Regions from separate parts of the Psychrobacter sp. CX18 genome, predicted to be linked through region 2. Evidence: predicted binding sites of a transcription regulator. Region 2 holds the regulator's gene; the other holds the start of a gene.
The links. Region 2 encodes PhoB, which activates phosphate uptake and scavenging genes when phosphate is short. Its sites were predicted from a motif close to TGTCATNAANCTGTCATAA; they were not measured.
Positions count from the first base shown of each region.

Region 1 (7,371 bases), on a different contig from region 2:
ATCATCTACCGTTAAGTTATACGCACCGGCACCAGACTCACGATAGCCATCACTTTCTGCACGAGCATAGTTAAAGCTTGCAAACGGTGACACATTACGAGCTTCTGTTCCGACCCGATGCGACACACCAAGTCCCGCTTGCAGAGTATCGACATCATAGTCGGATTTAGCGGTTAGGGCAGACGGTAATTGGATATGACGCTCACCTTTCACGCTACTTTGACCGGCACCGGCATGGAAGTTAATACTCGTTGTATCACTTGCGGCATAGTTACCATAACCAAGGACTTGCCAGTTTTTAGCTTCCACCTCATGATTTAGCGCATGACCATCAGTATCTGCATCGTTTTCGATATAAGAGACGGCAACACCTAAGTTGAGGTCAGGATTGACAGGCATATCTAAACCGACGATAGCGCCATAGTTCTCAGAGTTATAACCGGTTACATAGCCATCCGCATCATGCGTCATATCACTACCAATAGCTTTCGCCCAAAGGTTACGCTCAGGTGTGGTTTGAGCATGCTCACTGATCGCATCGCTAACAGCATAGTTGCTGTCGGTGATTAAGCGATTCGTTCCACCCATAAATAGGGGTTGAAGCTGTTCTGCTGCCTCGCCCACTTGAACGTGACTAAAGTTTTGGGTATCTGAAATTAAAGCATTGGCTAACGCATTATTGTTACTGGCGACTTTGTCAGCAATTGCATCGTCTAATACACCCGCTAAGTTCAACGCAGGGTAGTTATTGATTAGCTGAGTCGCTTCAACAAAAGTAATATCGTCGTTACTTGGCGTAGGTTCAGGAGTTGGCTCTGGTTCAGGAGTTGGTTCTGGCTCAGGCGTTGGTACTGGTTCAGGCGTTGGTACTGGTTCAGGCGTTGGCTCTGGTTCAGGAGTTGGTTCTGGCTCAGGAGTTGGTTCTGGCTCAGGGGTTGGTTCTGGCTCAGGGGTTGGTTCTGGCTCAGGGGTTGGTTCTGGTTCAGGGGTTGGTTCTGGCTCAGGGGTTGGCGCTACCACTTTTAAATGAACGGCATTCGCATCACTATAATCCGCTTGGAAACCTACTAAAGGGCTGTTATCAATAATGTCTTTAAACTCACCGTTTAGTTTGGTTGCGGTAACGACCTCTTTATATACTGAGTTTAACTCGGGGTTTTCAAAATATCGAGCTATATAAACCTTTAATTTTCCATCTGAAATATCTAGATTACCAATAACGGATATACTTCCATATTCGTCATTATCTATCTTACCGTCTTCATTCCAGTCAATTAATCCTACCGCTAGACTCTCGCCTTGTGGCATCTTGTAGTCACCTTTTAGTATTAATTCACCCTCACTAGCGCCCCAATCTCCTGTCCACTGCTTGTTATAGGTAGTTAGTTCTAAGCTTCCCACACCAGTTTTGACAAACCCACCAATATCATATTCATCAGTAAGATTAATATCGAGGCTACCAACATCGCCGGTAATAACTGCATTAGGATCTACTACGACCGAGATGGGCTTCGCAACATCGTCGCCACCATATTGAGGTATCTCTGAACTAATATAAGCGCCTTTAGTACCAAGATGAATTATATTTTTATCTGTGAAGTTATCGAATAGGAGTTCTTCGTCAGACGCTATCTCTATCCCACCGCCATTGATATAAATATCAGACTTAATTGAATTAGGGTTACGCCCAAGATATTCTGTTTCTAAATCTCCCGCATTATTTAAATGTAAGGTACCCGAACCTGTATTTCCAACCAATACCTTTGGACTAACATAGGTACTGTCATTAATTGTCAGACTACCTGTGGCTGTTGTGCTATCAGGACCATATCCGCCAATATAGGTAACATATCGGGCTTGAGTCAGGCCACCATGGTATGGCGTGTTCTCAATAACTATATTTCCTTGACCTTGTTTACCAATTATTAAGTTATCGGTTCCAAGATATCTATAACCAGAGACGGTTATATTACCGATTCCTGATTTTTTGTTACCCAGTATTGCATCCTTTGAAACGTATAGCCCACGATAAATATGTTGACTAGACTTTTCAGTTTGAATCATGGAAATACTACCACTGCTAGTATCTCCAATGATGACATTATTTTGGGAACTAATGCCGCTAGCTGTATTATCAAGAAGAATAACCTGACTATTATTATCTATAATCAAATTATTTTCTGCGACTATGCCTTCATCGTTACCTAGCTCAATAATCTCTCCTTGATTGATTATGAAATCATTAGGATTAGTTGCAGAAAAAGCTATATTAGAACTCAAGAGACCAAACATTGCTACAGACAGCGCTGTTAAATTTAATGTGGATTTATGACGTGTAGTCGCCGACTTACCCGATGACTTGCCACGAGACTTTGCAATTTCTGATACACACTGATAAACGCCTAAAGCGCGATTGAAAACGATACGGTAAACATGGTTCATATATAACACCTAAAAAAAGAATTGAGGGGCCAATTTGACTGGAGCTTGATGTTTGAGGGCTAAGTTTTGCAAGCTTATCTGTTAAATAAATCTCAAAAAAAAGTGTTGTTAATATTAAAATAATACCCTATTTTAATATCAACAACACAGATTTTTTACAAAAACTAAATATGTATTAAACTATTACCGTAAAGTGAATTGGTAATTTGTTATATTAAGCTTACACTTCTTTATACAGCTGACGTCCTTCTGTATTATACTTTTCACTCATTTCTTGCATGCCTTTTTGAACCTCATCAAAGCTTGCTTCACCTACCTGACCGACAAGTTCTGTATCCACTTGTTTAATCAGATGAGCCTCATCTTTTAAGTCGCCACTGCTCGGTGTCACAGAAGGTGTCACTGGTGTTTTTAGACCAGCGGCATATTCGCGCACGTTTTGAGTGATCTTCATTGAGCAAAACTTAGGCCCACACATTGAGCAGAAGTGTGCAGATTTATGCGCATCTTTCGGCAGCGTTTCATCATGGTATTCACGAGCCGTGTCAGGATCTAAGGCCAGATTAAACTGATCGTCCCAACGGAATTCAAAGCGCGCTTTGGACAAGGCATTGTCTCGGGCTTGTGCGCCAGGGTGACCTTTGGCCAAGTCAGCAGCATGGGCAGCTATCTTATAAGTGATAATGCCGTCTTTTACATCTTTTTTATTGGGTAAACCCAAGTGCTCTTTTGGGGTTACGTAACACAGCATCGCCGTACCATACCAGCCGATCATCGCCGCACCAATAGCACTGGTAATATGATCGTAACCTGGAGCGATATCCGTGGTTAATGGGCCAAGGGTATAGAAAGGCGCTTCATGACACATCTCAAGCTGTAGATCCATGTTCTCTTTAATACGGTTCATGGCAACATGACCCGGACCTTCAATCATCACTTGTACATCATGTTTCCAAGCAACTTGAGTAAGCTCACCTAGAGTGCGTAGCTCACCAAATTGTGCATCGTCATTAGCATCTTGAATACAACCAGGGCGCAGACCATCTCCTAAGCTAAATGCGACGTCATACTGTTTCATAATCTCGCAAATATCTTCAAAGTGAGTATATAAGAAGCTCTCTTTATGATGTGCCAAACACCACTGTGCCATGATTGAGCCACCACGAGACACAATCCCTGTCAGTCGATTGGCCGTTAAAGGTACATAACGAAGTAGCACGCCTGCGTGAATCGTAAAGTAATCCACACCTTGTTCGGCTTGTTCGATCAACGTATCGCGGAAGATATCCCATGTTAAGTCCTCGGCGACACCATCTACTTTTTCTAGCGCTTGATAAATAGGCACGGTACCAATAGGCACAGGAGAGTTTCGGATAATCCACTCACGAGTTTCATGAATGTGCTTACCGGTTGATAAATCCATAATAGTATCAGCGCCCCAACGAGTCGCCCATGTCATTTTGGACACTTCTTCATCGATACTTGAGCCTAATGATGAGTTACCAATATTGGCATTAATCTTGACCAAAAAATTACGCCCGATAATCATTGGTTCTGATTCAGGATGGTTGATGTTGTTCGGTATAATGGCACGGCCCGCGGCGACTTCATTACGGACAAATTCAGGCGTGATAATTTTAGGCGTATTAGCACCAAAGGTTTCACCATCATGTTGACGCATATCCGTCAGCTCATGTTGTTTCTGAGTTTCCCGAATGGCGATGTATTCCATTTCAGGCGTAATAATACCTTTACGAGCGTAGTGCATTTGGGTGACATTACCAGCTTTACCATTGACAGCTTTTGCACGACGAGGCTTATCAATATGGGCAAATCGTAGATTAGCCGTTTTGATATCACTAGCGCGCTCACGTCCATAATTGCTGGATAATCCCTCTAACTGTTCGGTATCGCCCCGTTCTTCAATCCACTTTTCACGTAGCTTAGGTAAGCCTTTGGTGAGATCAATATCAACATTGGGATCGGTATATACACCCGAAGTGTCATACACATAAAACGGCGGATTTTTTTCACCATTTTCTAGACCAAACCCTCCGGTGGGGGTATCGGTTAAGGTGATTTCACGCATGGGGACTTGAATGTCTGGCCGAGAGCCTTCGATATAGACTTTTTTGGAGGCAGGTAAATTGCGGGTTAGATCTCGCGCTTCTTCATCGAAGCGTTCATCCGTTACCGAGCGGTGAGCAGGGGTTTTTATAGTATGATCAGAGTGACTCATGTGATTGTCCTTATTTAATCTAAAAGGCGTGATGCCAAATTGGTTTATCGTTTTTAGGGAGACCAAATAGCGCTATAAGCTATCAACTGTAGGGCTATAAAAAAAGAAAACCGAAGAATAAAAAAAGACTCGATGAGTGCCGTATCTTCTTAATACTTAACCACAGTGAGGCAATATTGAAATGAGTCATAAATACGTCAATTCAAAAAGCAAACTGCAAATAGAAAGGTAGCCATTTGAACAAAACTTATTTTACCAATGCTTACCGTGACAGATAGAACCTCAAGCTGTACTGGCGTAATCAGCATTGATGATAACTGTTTAAATAATTACTTTAAGTAGGATAGATCAAATAAGGCTGACACTTTCATTTTAAGCTTGCCATAATAGTAGAGTAACTATAGTTACTTTGTTATGTATTAAGAATAAGCGATGACTTTCCTACGACGGTATTAACCGTATCAGGTTCAACGGGTGATGTCTCAGCAAACGCATCTATAAGTTGGCTTTGTAACGACGTGACAATTACTAAGGCATTATAGATGGACTGCACCCCGAGTCTTATTATGTTACCTATATTAGCAGAATAAAATGAAAACTGCTTTGTCTAATCATACTTTCTCTACTCTTTAATAAGATAGCGACTTATATGATATTGCCTATAAAAGGCGTTTGAAAAAATAATGTCAATGAGTTGCCGTAGATTTGTTAATGAGGATTTAAATTAATTTACATTGTTTAACAAATAAAATCTAATTTCATCAAACTGTCATATTTAAGAGTCAAAATGTTGTCAATCGAGTAGGGAGAGTTTTTTTTAGCTTCTTCCTGTTTTGTGATAGGACTGTTTCTGTATAAGCCTTATTAATAATATTAATTAATCCTTTGTAATTAAAAATGACAACTCTTTAGGAGAGAATATGCGTTATTCATTATTAGCTGTTGCAGTAGCAAGTGCGTTGACCTTAGCTGCTTGTGATAAAAAAACTGATGACACCGCGACCACAGGTGATGAAACAGCCACTACTGCTACATCAACAACACCTGCTGAAACGACAACTACTGCTGGTGGTGCTGATAGTTACACTGATATCGAAGGCGTAGAAATGAATATCAGTGGTGCCGGCGCTTCATTCCCAGCACCTATCTACCAAAAATGGTCTGCAGACTACCAAGCCGCTACTAAAGGCCAAGTGAACTATAACTCAATCGGTTCATCTGGTGGTGTTAAGCAAATCAAGGCAAACACAGTTGATTTCGGTGCCTCTGATAAGCCACTTAAGCCTGAAGAGCTAGAAGAAGCCGGTCTTATCCAGTTCCCAACCGTTATCGGTGGCGTAGTACCTATCGTTAACATCGAAGGGATTGAGCCTGGCCAGTTAGTATTAAGTGGCGAAGTATTGGCTGATATTTACTTAGGTAAAATTACCAAATGGAATGATCCTGCGATTACTGCATTAAACGAAGGCGTTGAGCTTCCGGATGCAAATATCACAACAGTTCACCGTTCTGACGGATCTGGTACTACTTTCAACTTCACTTATTACTTAAACGAAGTTTCTAGCGACTGGGCTAACGTTGGTGTTGATAAGAGTGTTGAGTGGCCAACTGACCAAACTGGTACTGGTGTTGGTGGTAAAGGCAACGAAGGCGTTGCTGGTATGGTAACACAAGCACCTAACTCTATTGGTTATGTTGAATATGCTTATGCTAAGCAAAACAACATGTCACATACCTCTATGATTAATGCTGCTGGTAACCGTGTTGAGCCATCTGCTGATTCATTCGCTGCCTCTGGTAACGTTGATTGGTCAAAAGCTGAAGGCTTCTACAAAGTTATCGCTAACTCTGATACTCCAGAAGCATGGCCTATCGCTGCTGCAACATTCATCCTAGTTCATAAAGAGCCTAAGAACCCTGAAAAAGTTGCTGGTGTATTGAACTTCTTTAACTGGGCCTATAACGAAGGTGATCAAGCGGCATTAGACCTTGACTATGTACCTTTCCCAGACGAAGCAGTTGCTTTATTCAAAGAAGAATGGAAGCAAGTAGTTGGTGCTGACGGTCAGCCAGTTTATAACCCTAAATAATATTCGTTAACTTGTCACTGTTAATGAACGTTAAAGCAATTGGCAAGTAAATGATATTTCATTTGCTTGCCTTTTATTAGTTAAATTATTAGTTAAATTCAGATAGTTTTATTAAAAATATTTTACTTACGTTGGGGTTACCATGTCTGACTTACACGCTCAGTTAGCAAAGCAGCGAAGAAATGACGTCTTGTTTGTTAATTTGACCAAGTTTTTTGCACTATTGGTTCTGGTCTCACTAGGCGGAATTATGGTGTCGCTGGTTATCGGAGCATGGCCAAGTATTAAAGAATTTGGTTTTGGTTTTTATACTAGTTCGAACTGGAGCACCGTCAATGATGAATATGGTGCTTTAGCACCTATTTACGGCACAATCGTGACCTCAATCATTGCTATTTTAATCGCCGTACCTGTCAGTTTCGGTATTGCTATTTTCTTAACAGAGCTTTGCCCTAAGACGTTACGCCGTCCCTTGGGCATGGCGATTGAGTTATTGGCTGGTATCCCCTCAATTATTTATGGCATGTGGGGTTTCTTTGTACTGGCACCTTTATTCGCTAAGTATGTACAACCTTTTATTATTAAAGTTATCGGTCCAGT
Region 1 is NZ_JBXYJH010000001.1:12,767-20,137, reverse strand. Features, by position in the region: gene AC2SLT_RS00080 (autotransporter domain-containing protein) at 1-2,442, opposite strand, end outside; gene thiC (phosphomethylpyrimidine synthase ThiC) at 2,663-4,681, opposite strand; TPP riboswitch at 5,103-5,248, opposite strand; gene pstS (phosphate ABC transporter substrate-binding protein PstS) at 5,602-6,771, shown strand; gene pstC (phosphate ABC transporter permease subunit PstC) at 6,914-7,371, shown strand, end outside.
Region 1: the regulator PhoB is predicted to act here: its motif matches at 5,438-5,456, upstream of pstS (phosphate ABC transporter substrate-binding protein PstS).

Region 2 (9,034 bases):
GGAAGATAATGAGTGATAAAACATAATGAACGTAGCCGTAGCCTAAAGTCCATCGCATTCACCAGTCTGCTGCTGGCGACAATAGGGTTCGCTCAGATCGCGGTTGCCCAAACGACCAGCCATGGTGAAAAACTGGCGAGGGATGCCAAAAAGCAAATCGGGGTGACAGTCAGCTATGACCCAACCTATCGTAGCTTAGACTTTCCACGGGGTGATGTCGATCCGTCGACCGGGGTGTGTACCGATGTGGTAATACGTGCGTATCGTTTGCAAAATATAGATTTGCAGCAGTTGGTCAATGTAGACATGCGGCGTCATTTTTCAGCCTATCCCAATAATTGGGGATTAAAGTCAACGGATAAAAATATTGACCATCGCCGAGTGCCTAATCTAGAGACATTTTTTGCGCGTCATGGTCAATCTTTATCAACCACTGATAAGGCTAGCTTTAAGGCGGGAGATATTGTGAGTTGGCGTCTACCCGGTAATAACTTACCCCATATTGGTATCGTCTCCGATAAGGTGGCCACAGACGGTACACCACTGATTATTCATAACATTGGGCAAGGAACCAGAGAGGAGAATGTACTGTTTCGCTTCCCTATCAAAGGCCATTATCGCTATTAGGTGTACGTTTGAGCCAAACTAAGCTATTAAATAGTGTTTAGTTAACGGCTACCACACGATTTCTATCGGAGTGCCCACTTTTACGGCGCTCATAATTTCATCCATCTCCTGATTAGTGACCGCAATGCAGCCATCAGTCCAGTTACGCTGCTGATTGAGCGTGGTAAATTGTTCATAGCCATTCATTTGTCCATGTATCATGATAGCGCCACCAGGACTGACGCCCCGCGCTTTGGCATTGGCAATATCTGTCTCATTGGGATAGCTGATATGAATCGAGCGGTAGGCAATAGAGTTTTCATTTTTCCAATCAAGGGTGTAAAGTCCTTCTGGTGTCCGTTCATCCCCTTCCTTTTGTTTATGTCCTTTGGGGGCATCACCCAGCGCAATGTGGTAGCTTTTCACAGCCTTGTCATCTTGCAATAGATACATTTTTTGTGATGATTTGTCCACATACACCTTATTTATCGTCGCCTCTGACAAGCTATATGGCGAGGGATCAAAGTGTCTGTCATGGTGAGTCGGTGACTGTGTCGCTTTTATTGAATTTTGTTCAGGTGTCTCTATCGGCGCCAACTCATCTTCTGTGTTTGCAGACAGATTAATAACACCAAAGCCAGTTAGCAAGGTATAAGCTGCCAATAACAACACCGCCATCAATAGGATACCTTTTATATAAAATGACCTAACTTTGTCAGGCTTATTGAGCTTACTGTTTGCAGTCACCTTCTTGCTCCTAAATAGGTTGATTTATAGATTTGGGATGATGTTTATGGATTGAGGCGATTTTTTTTGCGTTGTTTAGCTGTAGTGACAGCGTCATTAGGATGGGTATTTGTTGATGTGGTTAAGGGTTTTAGGGGCGGTTTAGATGAGGGTCTAGAAGGCGGTTTAGAAGGCGTTTTAGAGAGCGGCATGGGTTAACTCCTATAAAAAAGCGGCTAAAAAAGCAAACGACTTTTTATTATGGTGATAACCCATGAAAGTTATCGGGACAATGAATGGATTTTAGATGAAAAAACAGCGCCTAGTGCTGAGCCACACCTAACAGTTGCCCCATAGCAACCGCTGAACCATGTTCTATATCTTGCTTCCAGCTAACGCCAGCTGATTTTGGCAGTAACACAATGGCCGTGGATCCTAGATAAAAACGGCCTAATTCGTCGCCTTTTTTTAGCGATATATTATGCGTCAGTGTTTGGATGTCTTTACTGCGATCTATCTTACCTGTTGCCACCGTCTCGATACCAGCGACTATCATCGCACCGACCAATACCACAACCGCATGACCATACTCAGTCTCAAACACACACACCAAACGCTCATTACGGGCGAATAAGTCTGGCACATTCTCTGCGGTGACGTTATTGACAGAAAATAGCGTACCAGGCACATAACGGGTCTCGATCAAGGTGCCATCAAAAGGCATATGTACGCGGTGATAATTGCTGGGTGCTAGATAGACGGTGGCAAAGCAGCCTCCATCGTAATAATGTTTGTCCTGATTTTCCAAATCAGCAAGTAGATGACCGACATCATAATGACGCCCTTTGGCTTGCAGCAATTGGTTTTGTTCAATATATCCAATTTGGGATACCATGCCATCTGCTGGTGAGACAATACCATTTACGGTACTATCAATCGGACGTGCCTGCTCGTCTAACTCACGGGTAAAAAAGTCATTGAAGCTTTTGAAGTCAGCCAGATTCTTTCGTGCATAATCATCCAAAGTAATACCGTAGGCCTTGGCAAAAGTATGAACAAAAACCTTTTTAACGATAGGGTTTTGACTGGCCGCAAGTCGCCCCGCCGTTTCGCTGAGTTTTTGCTGAGGCACTACCTGCTGTAGGGTAGTAAATAGTCCATCGCGCGTCAGAAGATGCTGAGTTTGTTTTTTTAAAGAGGATTTAGCAATATTTTTTATAGTAGTAATAGTTTTCAAAGTTTTCATAGTTGTCCTATGGTTTTAGTCTGTTCAATTCAGTTAAAAGGTTAAGTTAGTTTAGCTTTTTATACCACCATGAACAGAATATCAAAATTAATCAATGGCACTGTCTATAGCGTTCAGGCCATTTGGGATGACACGTTAGCATGCGCTTAGTTTATCATGTTTGTTTCGATTATTTGGCACCTTAGTCAGGCGGTGTTTTATGTCTATAACCTATTTACAAGAATCAGCTTACAAGAATCAGCTTAAAGTGGAGAATAATAATGAAAGCATTAATACAGCGTGTTTTAAAGGCCAGTGTTACTGTTGACGGTATGGTCGTTGGAGACATAGAGCAAGGGGTATTGGCCTATATTGGTATTGGTCATGAAGATACGCCAGAGACTGCCCAAAAAATGGTGGATAAGATCCTGACATACCGTATTTTTGAAAATGATGCTGGCAAGCTTGATAAAAACGTCCAGCAAGTTGCGGGCGGTGTTTTATTGGTGTCGCAGTTTACGTTAATGGCAAAAACTGACAAGGGTCGTCGACCTGATTTTGGTGGAGCAATGCCTCCCGATAGGGCCAAGCAACTGTTTGAGACATTCGTAGAGTATGCCAGATCTCAGTATGCGCCTATTGCATCTGGAGAGTTTGGGGCAAATATGCTGGTTCAAGCGGACAATGATGGGCCACTCAATTTCATATTAGAAGTCAATTAATCTCATAAATTGGCATAACTGTCTTTTGATAACTTATCATTAAGGGTTGATTTATTTATATTAATAAATCATTAAAGGAGAATAACTCCATTTTCAACATCGATTGTCATCTATTTGTCATAATTGTCAGGTGTAATATAACGGTCATATTTAGACTGTCATTTTTTTGAAATACGGTTATTAAGATAAATGATTTTTGTTTATTTTGGAAATACGTAAGTCCAAATATTACGAGGCGTAAGCTTTGAAGATATAGGCCGAAAACCAAAGCTTGTTTGATAAATATACAATTAGTAGGTCAATTATAGGAAATTACTGACATGAACTCCGAAAAGATATTAGTAGTAGAAGACGAACCGGCCATACGTGAGATGATAGTCACTACTCTGGAAATGGCAGGTTTTGAGTGCATGCAAGCCGAAGATGTGAATGAGGCTCATAATAAGGTGGTAGATCATAGACCTGCTTTAATTTTGTTAGACTGGATGTTACCCGGCAATCAATCGGGCATTGATTTGTGTCGCCGCTTAAAAAAAGATGACCTTTTGTCTGAAACACCCATTATTATGTTAACGGCTAGAGGCGAGGAAGATAACAAGGTTCAGGGACTTGATGCCGGCGCAGATGATTATATTACCAAGCCCTTCTCAACGCGTGAATTGATATCAAGAATTAAAGCAGTACTGCGTCGCAGCAGTGCCTTATCTGGCGATAAGCCCATCGAAGCCGAAGGCTTAAGTTTAGATCCCGTCAGCCAACGTCTGTCTGCCGATGGTATGCCTATCGAGATTGGTCCGACAGAATATCGTCTGCTCGCCTTCTTTATGAGTCACCCAGAACGGGCTTATACGCGCACGCAGCTGTTAGACCAAGTATGGGGCGGTAATGTCTATGTTGAAGATCGAACCATTGATGTGCATATTCGCCGTTTGCGCAAAGTGCTTGAGCCTTATAACTACGCTGGGTTTATTCAGACGGTACGCGGAACGGGTTATCGTTTCTCAACGCAAGTGAATGGTTAGTTGACCTTAGGCGTGAAATCATAGCGTAAATGGGGTCACGCCCTATATAGAGTGGCTTAAGGTGTCACTCATATCTAACTTAGCGTGGCTGTGCTACGTGCTATTTGAGCCATCACTTTCAGGTTATATTAGCCTTTCTAAAAATAATCTATCCTAACCTTGTTAGATTCGTTCAGGCTCACTGAATCGACTATTTGTAACGTTTGACCTATCCTTCTTTGAGAGGTCGATTTTTAGATTTGCTATAATGTGAATTGACCAACTATATTTTATGAATCATAATTTTTAGTGTCCAATTTTGCTTAATGGCACAATTTTACCTAGTGCCACACCTCCTCAGCATAACCTGATCCCTCTATACTAGATAGGATATCGCTCGCCCAACATTGAGAAAGTCATGAGTCAATCGCCAGAACATAAACCAAATGCAAAAACGAGCGTTGAGCAAGACACTAAGATCAAGCAAGCCTCTAATTTGAAAGTTCGAAACAAAGATAATAGGGATATGCACGAAAAACCCTTTGCTTCTGTCTTATTATCTAATGACGATACAGAGGATATGGCAGACGGCTTAACGACTAAATCGCCCAATAAGTCTACCAATAAGACGACCAATAACTCGCCTAATAAGCTGTCCAATACTGTACCTAATAAAACCGTGCAAGACAGCGTTAATGACTCTGCTAAGGGTAGCACTCAAAATCCTAAAAAAACAACAAGTACCACGTCGAAGTTTACCAACAAGTTCACCTTGCCAAACCATATTGGTCAAGCCCCAAGCCTACTTCCCAGCCAGTTAACCCCTCAAACTCAAGCGCAACGTGCTGAAACTGAAAAGCATGGATCGGTCATATTTTGGTCAGACTTTAAATGGTTGATCGTTATGATTATCGCTGGCGCTGGTCTTGGGTGGTATATTGACTCGGTCGCTTGGGGGATTATTATCGGGCTGTTGGTTTATTATATTTGGCGATTGTATGCGATACAGCAGTTTTATAATTGGATGAATCAGTCCTTGACGCTACCCCCTCCTGACTTTTCAGGAAGTATGACGTTTATGGCAAGCCAGCTATATGAAAGTAAAAAGCAGGAGCAACTGACCAATCAGAAAATGATGGGGCTCATAAAAAAGATTCGTAGCTCATTGCTGGCGCTGCAAGATGCCGTTATTTTACTTGATGGTAATGACAGCTTGGAGTGGTGGAACCAAGCGGCTGAAAACCTGTTGGCATTACGATCTGAAGATCAAGGCAGAAGTATCTTAGATCTCATCGATGTACCCGAATTTGAACAGTATTACACCACAGCGACGTCTCCAAATGAAGGTCTACGTCTTCGATCATGGCGAGATTATGAGCGGTTTTTACAATGTGAAGTGACTCACTTTGGTAATGAAAAGCTACTGATCATCTATGATGTCACGCGTTTACAGCACTTAGAGCAGATGCGTAAAGACTTCGTTGGTAATGTCTCACATGAGCTACGTACGCCGCTAACCGTACTGATGGGATATATTGAGACCTTCTCTGATCAACCTGATTTAGACCCAAAATGGCAACGCGGTTTTAATTTGATGACTCAGCAGACTGAGCGTATGAATCGTATCATTAATGACTTGCTGTTGCTGTCACGATTAGAGAATGAAGAGTCCATTCAGTTTGGTCGTGTTGATATGCCAAAGCTATTAACCAGCATTTTTGATGATGCACAAATATATAATAAACAATATGGTCACTTTATAGATCTGCATATCGATTCACAAAAAAACGTCTATGGCTCTGAAGTGTATTTAAATAGTGCTTTGTTAAATCTGGTGACCAATGCCATTAAATATACCCCTCATGGTGGAGAGATTGGCATAACTTGGCAAGAAGTGAAGGGCGGGTGTTTATTTTCTGTGACTGATAATGGACTGGGTATAGCCAGTGAGCATATTGACCGATTAACTGAGCGTTTTTATCGAGTGGATAGTGGACGTAGCCGTGCGACGGGGGGTACTGGACTAGGCTTGGCAATTGTAAAACACGTGGCTTATCAACATGACGCGAAGCTGACTATTGAGTCCATTGAGGGTAAAGGGTCTACCTTTAATATTTTCTTTCCTGAGAAGAGAATCTACCGAGAAGACGATGTAGAATCGCTATAAATAACTCATTGTTAACAGTTAAGGTAGGCTATGGCTTTAGCCCAGCACTTTGATTAAAGGTCTTGACTTGCTGGGCTAAAAGCACCGTCTAACAGGCAATTTTAATAAGTTGAGAACGGGTATCAATAGTAAATAAATAAAAAAGAGTCGTTCAATAAAGAACGACTCTTTTATGTGTCTTAACGAGTAGACTTAAGCTAAAACGTAAGCTCAGCGATTAGTGCTGAACGCCGCCTGCGCCATGGACATGGCCATGGTTCAATTCGTCTTCAGTCGCCGCGCGTACTTCAACGATTTCAACATCGAAGCTTAATTTCTTACCCGCTAATGGATGGTTAGCATCAACCGTCACTGTGTCATCATTAACATCAGTTACGGTCACTAGCATCACTTGACCTTCCGCCTCTGACTGAAACTGCATACCAGGCTGGATATCCTCAACACCTTGGAAGTTAGCACGGGGTACTTTTTGAACCGCTTGTTCTTGGTATTCGCCATACGCATCAGCAGGTTCAATAACGGCAGTTAGTGAATCGCCTGCAGACTTGCCTTCTAACTCTTTTTCAAGACCTGGGATAATGTTGTTGTGGCCATGAAGGTAGGCTAAAGGCTCACCTTGAGACTGGTCAATAACGTTACCATTCTCGTCTTTTAGAATGTAGTTAAAGCGTACGGCAGTATCTTTTGCGATAGTTGTCATAAATATTCCTAAAATATAAGGGGTCAGTAAATTTAAAAGTACACAATAAAGAAGGATGTTTATAAAGCATAGTTATCATTTATGCCACACCTCTACTAATTGCCTTGTCTATTAGATTGCGATGATAGACAAAAGTTTCAAGCCTATACTCTCAAATAAATTGAGAAATTGCGAAGTTTTTTTACAAATTTTAAAAATATAAAATTTAATTTGGTGATTTAGGTCAAAAATTGAGCAAAAATATTTTATGGTCAATTAAAGGGTTATTATTATAGGGTTTATATATTAGGACATATATTTTTAGGCGTTTAAGTTCTAAACGTTTAAAGCACGACCTCAGCAAAATAACGTGTTGCTTGAAGTTTATTCGTAAGCCCCTTATCTTACTGATAATACCCACTTTAAAATAATCGCATTTTAAGATAACTGAACTGGTATAACATAAACCGAGACTAAAAGTTAACTCTTTTAAATGTTAAAAATAAATGTAAAAACGAATAATTAAAATGGACATTGGTAATATTATGACAACGACAGCCACTCAAAACACCGCATCACAAACCATCAAATCCACCTTAGACTTTAGCCGATTTAATCAGCACTTGGTCGATGTCACCTTAACGTTTGTCGCTCATCAAGATGCACCAACCTTATGGTTACCTGCTTGGATACCGGGTAGTTACTTAATGCGCGAGTTTGCACGCAACATCACTGCGGTTCATTATCAAACTTATGAGGACGATAAAGGTCAAAGTGGCAAGACTTTACGTAGCAATAGGTTACGCGCGAACAAGCTAAGCAAAAACGAATGGCAGTTAACCGATCTGAAATTTGGAGAGGCCGTCGAGGTCACCTATGAAGTGTATTGTTATGATTTATCGGTGCGTACCGCTTATGTCGATCAGACACGCTTATATGGTAATTTTACCTCGCTAGTACTGGCCGTAGAGGGTCAAGAAAACGCAGCGGTTGAGGTCACTTTAAGCGTGCCACAAGCGTTTTATGACGGCAACAACACCTCTGATAAAACACAAAAACCCATCAAAATTGCCTGTGGTCTAAAACATACTCATATCCATAACGACGCCCAACATTATTACCATCTTGAGGCCGATAATTACCACGAATTAATCGATTATCCGTTTGAAATTGCCCCACAAGACGAGTTTGACTTTATCATCCATGATGTACATCATCAATCACTACCGCATCGCTTTTACCTCTCTGGCAAGCATACCGCCAATATCGGTAGGTTACAGAAAGATATTACCCACATCTGCCAAACCTATCTAAACTGGTTAGGTGATGCCCCTTATAGCCTTGATGGATCAGGCCACTATTCCTTTATGACCTATGCCAGTGGCAACGACTATGGAGGGCTTGAGCATATTAACTCAACCAGCCTCGTCACCCCACGTAGTGACTTACCTACAGCGCAAGAGTCGGACGAACCCAGCGAAGCGTATCAGCGCTTTTTAGGCTTATGTAGTCATGAATATTTTCATTCATGGTGGGTGAAAACCGTTCGTCCCGATGTTATGCTTGACGTAGACTTACGCCGTGAGGCATATACGCCACTACTTTGGGTATTTGAAGGCTTTACGTCATACATTGACGACTTTATGCTACAAGCCTCAGGCGTGGTCAGTAAAGACAGCTATCTTAAATTGTTGGGGGCACAGATTAACCGCTACACCCAAACTCATGGCCGTACCTTGCAAAGCGTTGCAGAATCGAGTTTTGACGCTTGGATTAAGTTATATCGGGCCGATGAAAACACCGGTAACGCAGGCATTAGCTACTACAATAAAGGGGCGCTAGTGGCCTTATGTTTAGACCTCACGTTGATGGAGTATAGCGATGGCAAATACCGTATTTTCGATGTGG
Region 2 is NZ_JBXYJH010000012.1:87,005-96,038, reverse strand. Features, by position in the region: gene AC2SLT_RS10415 (DUF1287 domain-containing protein) at 67-627, shown strand; gene AC2SLT_RS10410 (L,D-transpeptidase family protein) at 676-1,353, opposite strand; gene AC2SLT_RS10405 (hypothetical protein) at 1,398-1,544, opposite strand; gene asd (archaetidylserine decarboxylase) at 1,655-2,578, opposite strand; gene dtd (D-aminoacyl-tRNA deacylase) at 2,839-3,279, shown strand; gene phoB (phosphate regulon transcriptional regulator PhoB) at 3,600-4,301, shown strand; gene phoR (phosphate regulon sensor histidine kinase PhoR) at 4,699-6,447, shown strand; gene AC2SLT_RS10380 (FKBP-type peptidyl-prolyl cis-trans isomerase) at 6,665-7,147, opposite strand; gene AC2SLT_RS10375 (M61 family metallopeptidase) at 7,672-9,034, shown strand, end outside.